2 regions of the Geobacillus sp. Sah69 genome follow, and region 2 is predicted to be linked to the other one. Evidence: predicted binding sites of a transcription regulator. Region 2 holds the regulator's gene; the other holds the start of a gene.
The links. The regulator LexA, encoded in region 2, represses DNA repair genes until DNA is damaged. The targets are predictions, from matches to a motif close to CGAACATATGTTCG.
Positions count from the first base shown of each region.

Region 1 (3,737 bases), on a different contig from region 2:
GACGACACTCCGAGACGGGCGGCAACGTCGGGTGTTTTTAACTCCATCGTTCCACTCCTCCTTTTTTGTCTTCTTCTATATCCCTTTTTTCATTGGCATAAGAAATCCTGCCCGGGCGACAAAACTAGTGTCCATTCGGCAAAGAAAGTGGAAAACAGCGCAAATTCGCCATTCAGGCAAAAAAGATGGCGGCAGGCATGGGATTTGTCCCAGTCATTTGGTAGAATAGAAGATAAAGAATGGGGAACGAAGTGAGGGGGAAGGCGGATGGCAACTTGGGGATTGGAATGGTTGGAAGGCGTCGCCGATGTGTGGCGGCAGCCGCTCTTGTATTACGGCCTGCTGTTGGCCTGGGGTGCCGGCTGGCGGCGGGTGAAGCGGGAGCGCCGCGATTTTCATGTGCGCGTCTATCGGCTGGGGCAAGAATGGCGTGGGCTTTGGACGTGGGGATGGGTTGCGGGCGCTGTGCTGTCTGTCATTGCGTCCGGCATCGGGCTCGCGTTGCCGCCGGATGCGGTGTGGGCGGTGACGGGGTTGACGATCCTGCTTGGCCTGACGATGGAGGCGCGCCTCCTTTCACCGGCTTATACAGTGGGCGGAGCGCTCGTCTTGCTCGGCTTGGCGGGGCCAAGCGGACTTGCCGCTCATCTGTTGTCAGACGGTGCGGCGGATGGAGGGGCGCTTGCCGCCCTGCTTGTGTTGTTGCTGTTGGCGGAAGGATGGCTGATTCTCCGCTCGCGAAATGGGGCGGCCTCGCCGCAGCTTGCGAGAAGCAAACGTGGAATGATTGTCGGCATGCAGTGGACGCAACGGTTTTGGTTTGTGCCGGTTGTGCTGCCGATATCCGACGGCGCGTTGCCGTCGGTTTCGTGGTGGCCGCTCATTCCAGCTGGGGACGGCTATTCGTTTTGGCTTGTGCCGTTTCTTCTCGGCTTTTCGCAGCGCCGGCAGCACGTGCTGCCGGCGGAAGCAGCTCGTGAAGAAGGGCGGCGCGTGCTTCGCCTCGCTTGGCTTGTCGCCGTGCTTGCCGTCTTTGGATTATGGCATCCGTTGCTAGGGGCTGCCGCAGGAGCTGCAGCCATCATTGGGCGGGAGTGGATTGCCTTTTCCGGTCACCGCGCTGACCGCGCCCGCCCGCCCCGGTTTGCCCGCCATCCGCAAGGCGTGGTGATCGTCGGGGTGCTCCCGAATTCCAAAGCGGAACAAATGGGGTTAAGCATTGGTGAAGTGATTGTAAAAGCGAACGGCGTTCCAGTGCAGACTGAGGCCGAGTTTTACGAGGCGCTCCAGCGCAACCGCGCGTTTTGCAAGCTGGAAGTCATCAGCCATAACGGCGAGATCCGCTTCGTTCAAGGAGCGGTGTATGAAGACGGCCACCACGAACTTGGTCTGCTGTTCGTTCATCAACGAGGCTCTTCGGCGTCCGAAGCTGTGTCGTAAAGGAGACTAGACGTATGTGGTTTCTCGCGGCCCTTATCATCCCGTGCCTTTTGTTGCTGCTGTTTGCGCGGGTGACGTACAACCGTTACATTGCGTTGTTGTTGACCGTTGCCTTGCTTGTCGCCTCGTATGCCAAAGGGTATACGGACGAGCTGCACGAAATCGTCGCCGACATCGCCTCGACGATTGCCGGTTTTCTGTTGGCGGGGCGAATGTTGGACAACTTAAAGAAATGACAGAGAAGCGGACCCATCTGCAGCGGTCCGCTTTTTTATCTATGCAGCTGGAAGCGGCCTGACGGAATGGAAATCGCTGTGCAGATTGGAACGAATACCAGTTCGCATTTTTTGTGCATCTGCGCAGAGGATATGATACAATGGGGAAAGATGGATTGAAGAAGGAGGCGAAACGGTGGAGGGCCGTTTTCAATTAGTGTCGCCGTACGAACCGCAAGGCGATCAGCCGCAGGCGATCGCCAAGCTTGTGGACGGCTTGCAGCGGGGTGTGAAACATCAAACGCTCCTTGGAGCGACGGGGACGGGCAAAACGTTTACGATCTCGAACGTGATCGCCCAAGTCAACAAGCCGACGCTTGTCATCGCCCACAACAAAACGCTCGCCGGTCAATTGTACAGCGAGCTGAAAGAGTTTTTCCCACACAACGCCGTCGAATATTTTGTCAGCTATTACGATTATTATCAGCCGGAAGCGTACGTGCCGCAGACGGATACGTACATTGAAAAAGATGCGAAAATCAACGATGAAATCGACAAATTGCGGCACTCGGCAACGTCGGCGTTGTTTGAGCGCCGGGATGTCATCATCGTGGCCAGCGTCTCATGCATTTACGGCTTAGGGTCGCCGGAAGAATACCGCGAGCTCGTCGTTTCATTGCGCGTGGGGATGGAAATCGAGCGCAACGTGCTGCTGCGGCGGCTCGTTGACATCCAATACGACCGCAATGATATCGACTTTCGGCGCGGCACGTTCCGCGTCCGCGGCGATGTGGTCGAAATTTTCCCCGCGTCGCGCGATGAACATTGCATTCGCGTCGAATTTTTTGGCGATGAAATCGAGCGCATCCGCGAGGTGGACGCCTTGACGGGCGAAGTGCTCGGCGAGCGCGAGCATGTCGCCATTTTCCCGGCGTCGCACTTCGTCACGCGCGAGGAGAAAATGCGGCTCGCCATTCAAAACATCGAACAAGAGCTTGAGGAGCGGCTCGCCGAACTGCGTGCCCAAGGAAAGCTGTTGGAGGCGCAGCGGCTGGAGCAACGGACGCGCTATGATTTGGAAATGATGCGCGAGATGGGCTTTTGTTCCGGCATTGAAAACTACTCGCGCCATTTGGCGCTGCGGCCGCCGGGATCGACGCCGTATACATTGCTTGACTATTTTCCGGACGATTTTTTGATTATCGTCGATGAGTCACACGTCACCTTGCCGCAGCTGCGCGGCATGTACAACGGCGACCGGGCGCGCAAGCAAGTGCTCGTCGACCACGGCTTCCGTCTGCCGTCGGCGCTCGACAACCGACCGCTCACGTTTGAAGAGTTCGAGCAAAAAATCCATCAAATTATTTACGTCTCGGCGACGCCGGGGCCGTACGAGCTCGAGCACAGCCCGGGCGTTGTCGAACAAATCATTCGCCCGACCGGGCTTCTTGACCCAACGATCGACGTCCGTCCGACAAAAGGACAAATCGACGATTTGATCGGCGAAATTCATGAGCGCGTCGAGCGGAATGAACGGACGCTCGTGACGACGCTGACGAAAAAAATGGCGGAGGATTTGACCGATTATTTAAAAGAAGCGGGGATCAAGGTGGCGTATTTGCATTCGGAAATTAAGACGCTCGAGCGCATTGAAATCATCCGCGATTTGCGGCTCGGCAAATACGATGTACTGGTCGGCATCAACTTGCTGCGGGAAGGATTGGACATTCCGGAAGTGTCGCTTGTCGCCATTTTGGACGCCGACAAAGAAGGGTTTTTGCGTTCGGAGCGCTCGCTCATCCAGACGATCGGCCGGGCGGCGCGCAACGCGAACGGCCATGTGATCATGTACGCCGATACAGTGACGAAATCGATGGAAATCGCTATTCAAGAGACGAAGCGGCGCCGCGCGATTCAAGAAGAGTACAACCGAAAGCACGGCATCGTGCCGCGCACGGTGAAAAAGGAGATTCGCGACGTCATCCGCGCGACGTATGCGGCGGAAGAGACGGAGATGTACGAGGCGAAGCCGGCGGCAGCGATGACGAAACAAGAGCGGGAAGAGCTGATTCGAACGCTCGA
Region 1 is NZ_LLKS01000069.1:55,077-58,813, reverse strand. It holds gene AP057_RS14885 (MerR family transcriptional regulator) at 1-47, opposite strand, end outside; gene AP057_RS14880 (PDZ domain-containing protein) at 268-1,440, shown strand; gene AP057_RS14875 (CsbA family protein) at 1,455-1,676, shown strand; gene uvrB (excinuclease ABC subunit UvrB) at 1,852-3,737, shown strand, end outside.
Region 1: the regulator LexA is predicted to act here: its motif matches at 1,768-1,781, upstream of uvrB (excinuclease ABC subunit UvrB).

Region 2 (3,737 bases):
CTTTGTTGCTCGTCCATATATTCCTGGTAACGCCGATGGACGGTCGCCTTGGACGCCTCGTAGCCGAAGCTTCGCATCGTCGCGGCGATATCGGCAAACGTCAGTCCACGCTCGCGCAAGCGGACGATCTCCTCAACCGGCAGATCGATTCGATCGCGCCCGGCGTTTTCGCCCCGGCGCCTTAGGTTCCGCTCCGGTCGGTATCCGCTGGCGATGGCTCGCTGCATGCCACGCTTAATTTTGGCGTTATGTATTTTTCTTTGGTACTCCTCGACAATCGCGATGATGGATAACACCATCTCATCGGCCTCCGACAGCGGCATCTCCCCGCGGTGGCTGGCGCTGTATATTTTCACCCCTTGCTTTTTCAAGCAATGCAGCACCGCCATGCGCGCATGGCCGCGCCCAAGCCGCGTTTCATCTTGAATGAGCAGCACATCGACCTCGCCTTCCTCGCAAAGCGAAAGCAGCTCCAACACGCCGTCGCGGTCGGCTTCATAACCGCTCGCCTGCTCGGCGATCACTTTCACGACTTCAAATCCACACTCGGCCGCCAGCTGCTCGAGCTCATCTCGTTGCCTCGCGAGTGACGTTTCCTGTTCCGCTTTGTCCGTGCTGACTCGGCAGTAAATGACCGCCCTCATGGCCACTCCCTTCTTTCCATCACTGATTGACGGCCACCGAGCCGCCCTGCTTTGATTTTAACACAGGAATGACAATTTGTTCACCGGTGGCAAGACGCGGGCTCGGCAAATGGTTGACATCGACGACCCAGCGGATGAACTCATCAGGCGGCATATGGTGTTCCTGTTCGTACTGTTTTGCCAGCCCCCAAAGCGTATCGCCGGGAGCGACCGTGATCGTCACGTATTCTTTTTTATCGACCGGGCTGCTGGCGTAAACGAACCCTGCCAACACGAGCGAAAACAAAAATGAAAACAAAACATAGTGCAGCAACGTTTTCTCCATTCTCCCCACCCTTTCTAGAATGTTTGTTCGCTTTCCTTCATTATAGTCAAGAACATTTGTTTGTGTCAATAAAAAACTCGAACCTATGTTTGTTTTTTCGTCTTCCGCATGGTATAATGAAGGCAAATGATGTGGCGAAAGGTGTGAAACAATGACGAAACTGTCAAAACGACAACAGCAAATTTTAGAGTTTATTAAACAGGAAGTAAAAACAAAAGGCTATCCTCCGTCGGTGCGGGAAATTGGGGAAGCGGTTGGACTGGCGTCAAGTTCGACGGTCCACGGGCATCTCGCGCGCCTAGAAAGCAAAGGGTACATCCGCCGCGACCCGACAAAGCCGCGCGCCATTGAAATTTTGGACAACGATATGGCCAAGGAGAGAGAAAAAGAGGAGATCATCTCGGTGCCGATCATCGGCAAGGTGACGGCCGGTCAACCGATTACAGCGGTGGAAAACATCGAAGGCTACTTTCCGCTGCCGAAGCGGCTCGCCGCTGGCGAGGAGCAGTTGTTTATGCTTGAAGTGATGGGCGACAGCATGATCGAAGCCGGCATTCTCGACGGCGACTACGTCATCGTCCGCCAGCAGTCATCGGCCAACAACGGCGACATCGTCGTCGCCATGACGGAAGACAACGAGGCGACGGTGAAGCGGTTTTTCAAGGAAAAAGACCACATCCGCCTGCAGCCGGAAAACGCCCATCTTGAGCCGATCATCGTCCGCGACTGCACGATTCTCGGCAAAGTGATCGGCGTCTATCGCCTGTTCGACTGACTCGTGCCGGCCTGCGCCCATAAAAAAGCTGCCCTGAAAAAAACGGGGCAGCTTTTTTATGAATCAGTAGAGTTCCATATATTGGTCCAATTCCCATTGATGAACCGTTGTCCGATACATATCCCACTCAATTTCTTTCGCTTCGACGAAATGCTCGAATAAATGTTTGCCGAGCGCGTGAATCATCACTTCATCGGACTTCAAGTTTTCCAACGCTTCATGCAGCGTGGCCGGCAAATCGACAATGCCTTCTTCAAGCCGCTCTTCTTTCGTCATGACGTAAATGTTTCGGTCAACCGGCGCCGGAGGAGTGAGCTTGTTGCGAATGCCGTCAAGCCCGGCCGCCAACAGCACGGCCATCGCCAAGTACGGGTTCGCCGCCGGATCGACGCTGCGCACTTCAATGCGCGTGCTCATGCCGCGCGAAGCCGGAATGCGGATGAGCGGGCTGCGGTTGCGCGCCGACCAGGCGACATAACATGGCGCCTCGTACCCCGGAACAAGCCGCTTGTACGAGTTGACCGTCGGGTTGGTGACAGCTGTAAAGTTCGGCGCATGCTTCAACACGCCGGCAATAAACTGCCGGGCCGTATCGCTCAACTGCAAATCGCCGTTCGGATCAAAAAAGGCGTTTTCGTTGTTGCGAAACAGCGACAAGTTGCAGTGCATTCCCGAACCGTTAATCCCAAAAATCGGCTTCGGCATAAACGTCGCATGCAGCCCATGTTTGCGGGCGATCGTTTTGACAACGAGTTTAAACGTTTGAATGTCGTCGCACGCTTTTACGGCATCAGCGTATTTGAAATCGATCTCATGCTGGCCCGGGGCAACTTCATGGTGCGACGCTTCAATTTCAAAGCCCATCTCCTCAAGCTCAAGCACGATATCGCGCCGGCAGTTTTCCCCAAGATCGGTCGGCGCCAAGTCGAAGTAGCCACCGCGGTCGTTCAGTTCCATCGTCGGACGGCCATTTTCATCGAGCTTAAAGAGGAAAAACTCCGGTTCCGCTCCCAAGTTGAACGCCGTAAAGCCGAGCGCTTCCATCTCTTTCAACACGCGCTTTAAATTGTAGCGCGGGCAGCCTTCAAACGGCGTGCCGTCCGCATTGTAAATGTCGCAAATAAAGCGGGCGACTTTTCCTTTTTCCGATGTCCACGGGAAGATGACAAACGTGTCCAAATCCGGATACAAATACATGTCCGATTCTTCGATGCGGACAAACCCCTCGATCGAAGACCCGTCAAACATCATTTTATTATTGAGCGCTTTCTCAAGTTGGCTGATCGGGATTTCGACGTTTTTGATCGTCCCCAAAATATCGGTGAATTGCAGGCGGATGTACTTGACATTTTCCTCTTTGACGATGTGTAAAATGTCGTCACGCGTATATTTTGCCATGTCCAAACTCCTCCCCGGCTCGGAAATCATGTTCCGTCATTAATGAAAGAAGCGAGCGAGATCTCCTTGGCGAAGCGACGCGCGCTGGAACCGCCCGGCCTGCAGCAATTCATTCCGCAAAATTTCGCGCAGTTCTTCGTCCGACAGCTTCGGTTTTCCTACTTTTTCGACTTTCTCCGCCTGCTGGTGGCGTCCTTCCTCCCGCGCGGCAAAAATTTGTTTAATGCCCGCCAAGTTGACGCCTTGGTCGATCAAATCTTTAATTTCCAGCAAGCGGTCAATGTCATTGAGCGAAAACAGCCTCCGGTTGCCTTCAGTGCGCGCTGGCGAAACGAGACCGTGCTCTTCATAATAGCGGATTTGCCGAGCCGACAAGTCGGTCAGCTGCATCACAATCCCAATCGGAAACAATGGCATGGAACGACGAATATGACTGCTCATGCCAATTCCTCCTCGCTTTTGATACCTTCATTTTACCATAATGTCAAGAAAACAGTCAATGATGCGTCATATTTTCTCACAAACAAATGAGCTGTTGCTCAAGCAGACGGTGGACGGCTGAACAAATGGCGATTTTGACGTGTGAATACGTCAG
Region 2 is NZ_LLKS01000051.1:11,937-15,673, forward strand. It holds gene AP057_RS12235 (recombinase family protein) at 1-644, opposite strand, end outside; gene yneA (cell division suppressor protein YneA) at 664-969, opposite strand; gene lexA (transcriptional repressor LexA) at 1,121-1,744, shown strand; gene glnA (type I glutamate--ammonia ligase) at 1,808-3,142, opposite strand; gene AP057_RS12255 (MerR family transcriptional regulator) at 3,182-3,583, opposite strand; gene AP057_RS12260 (methionine gamma-lyase family protein) at 3,660-3,737, opposite strand, start outside.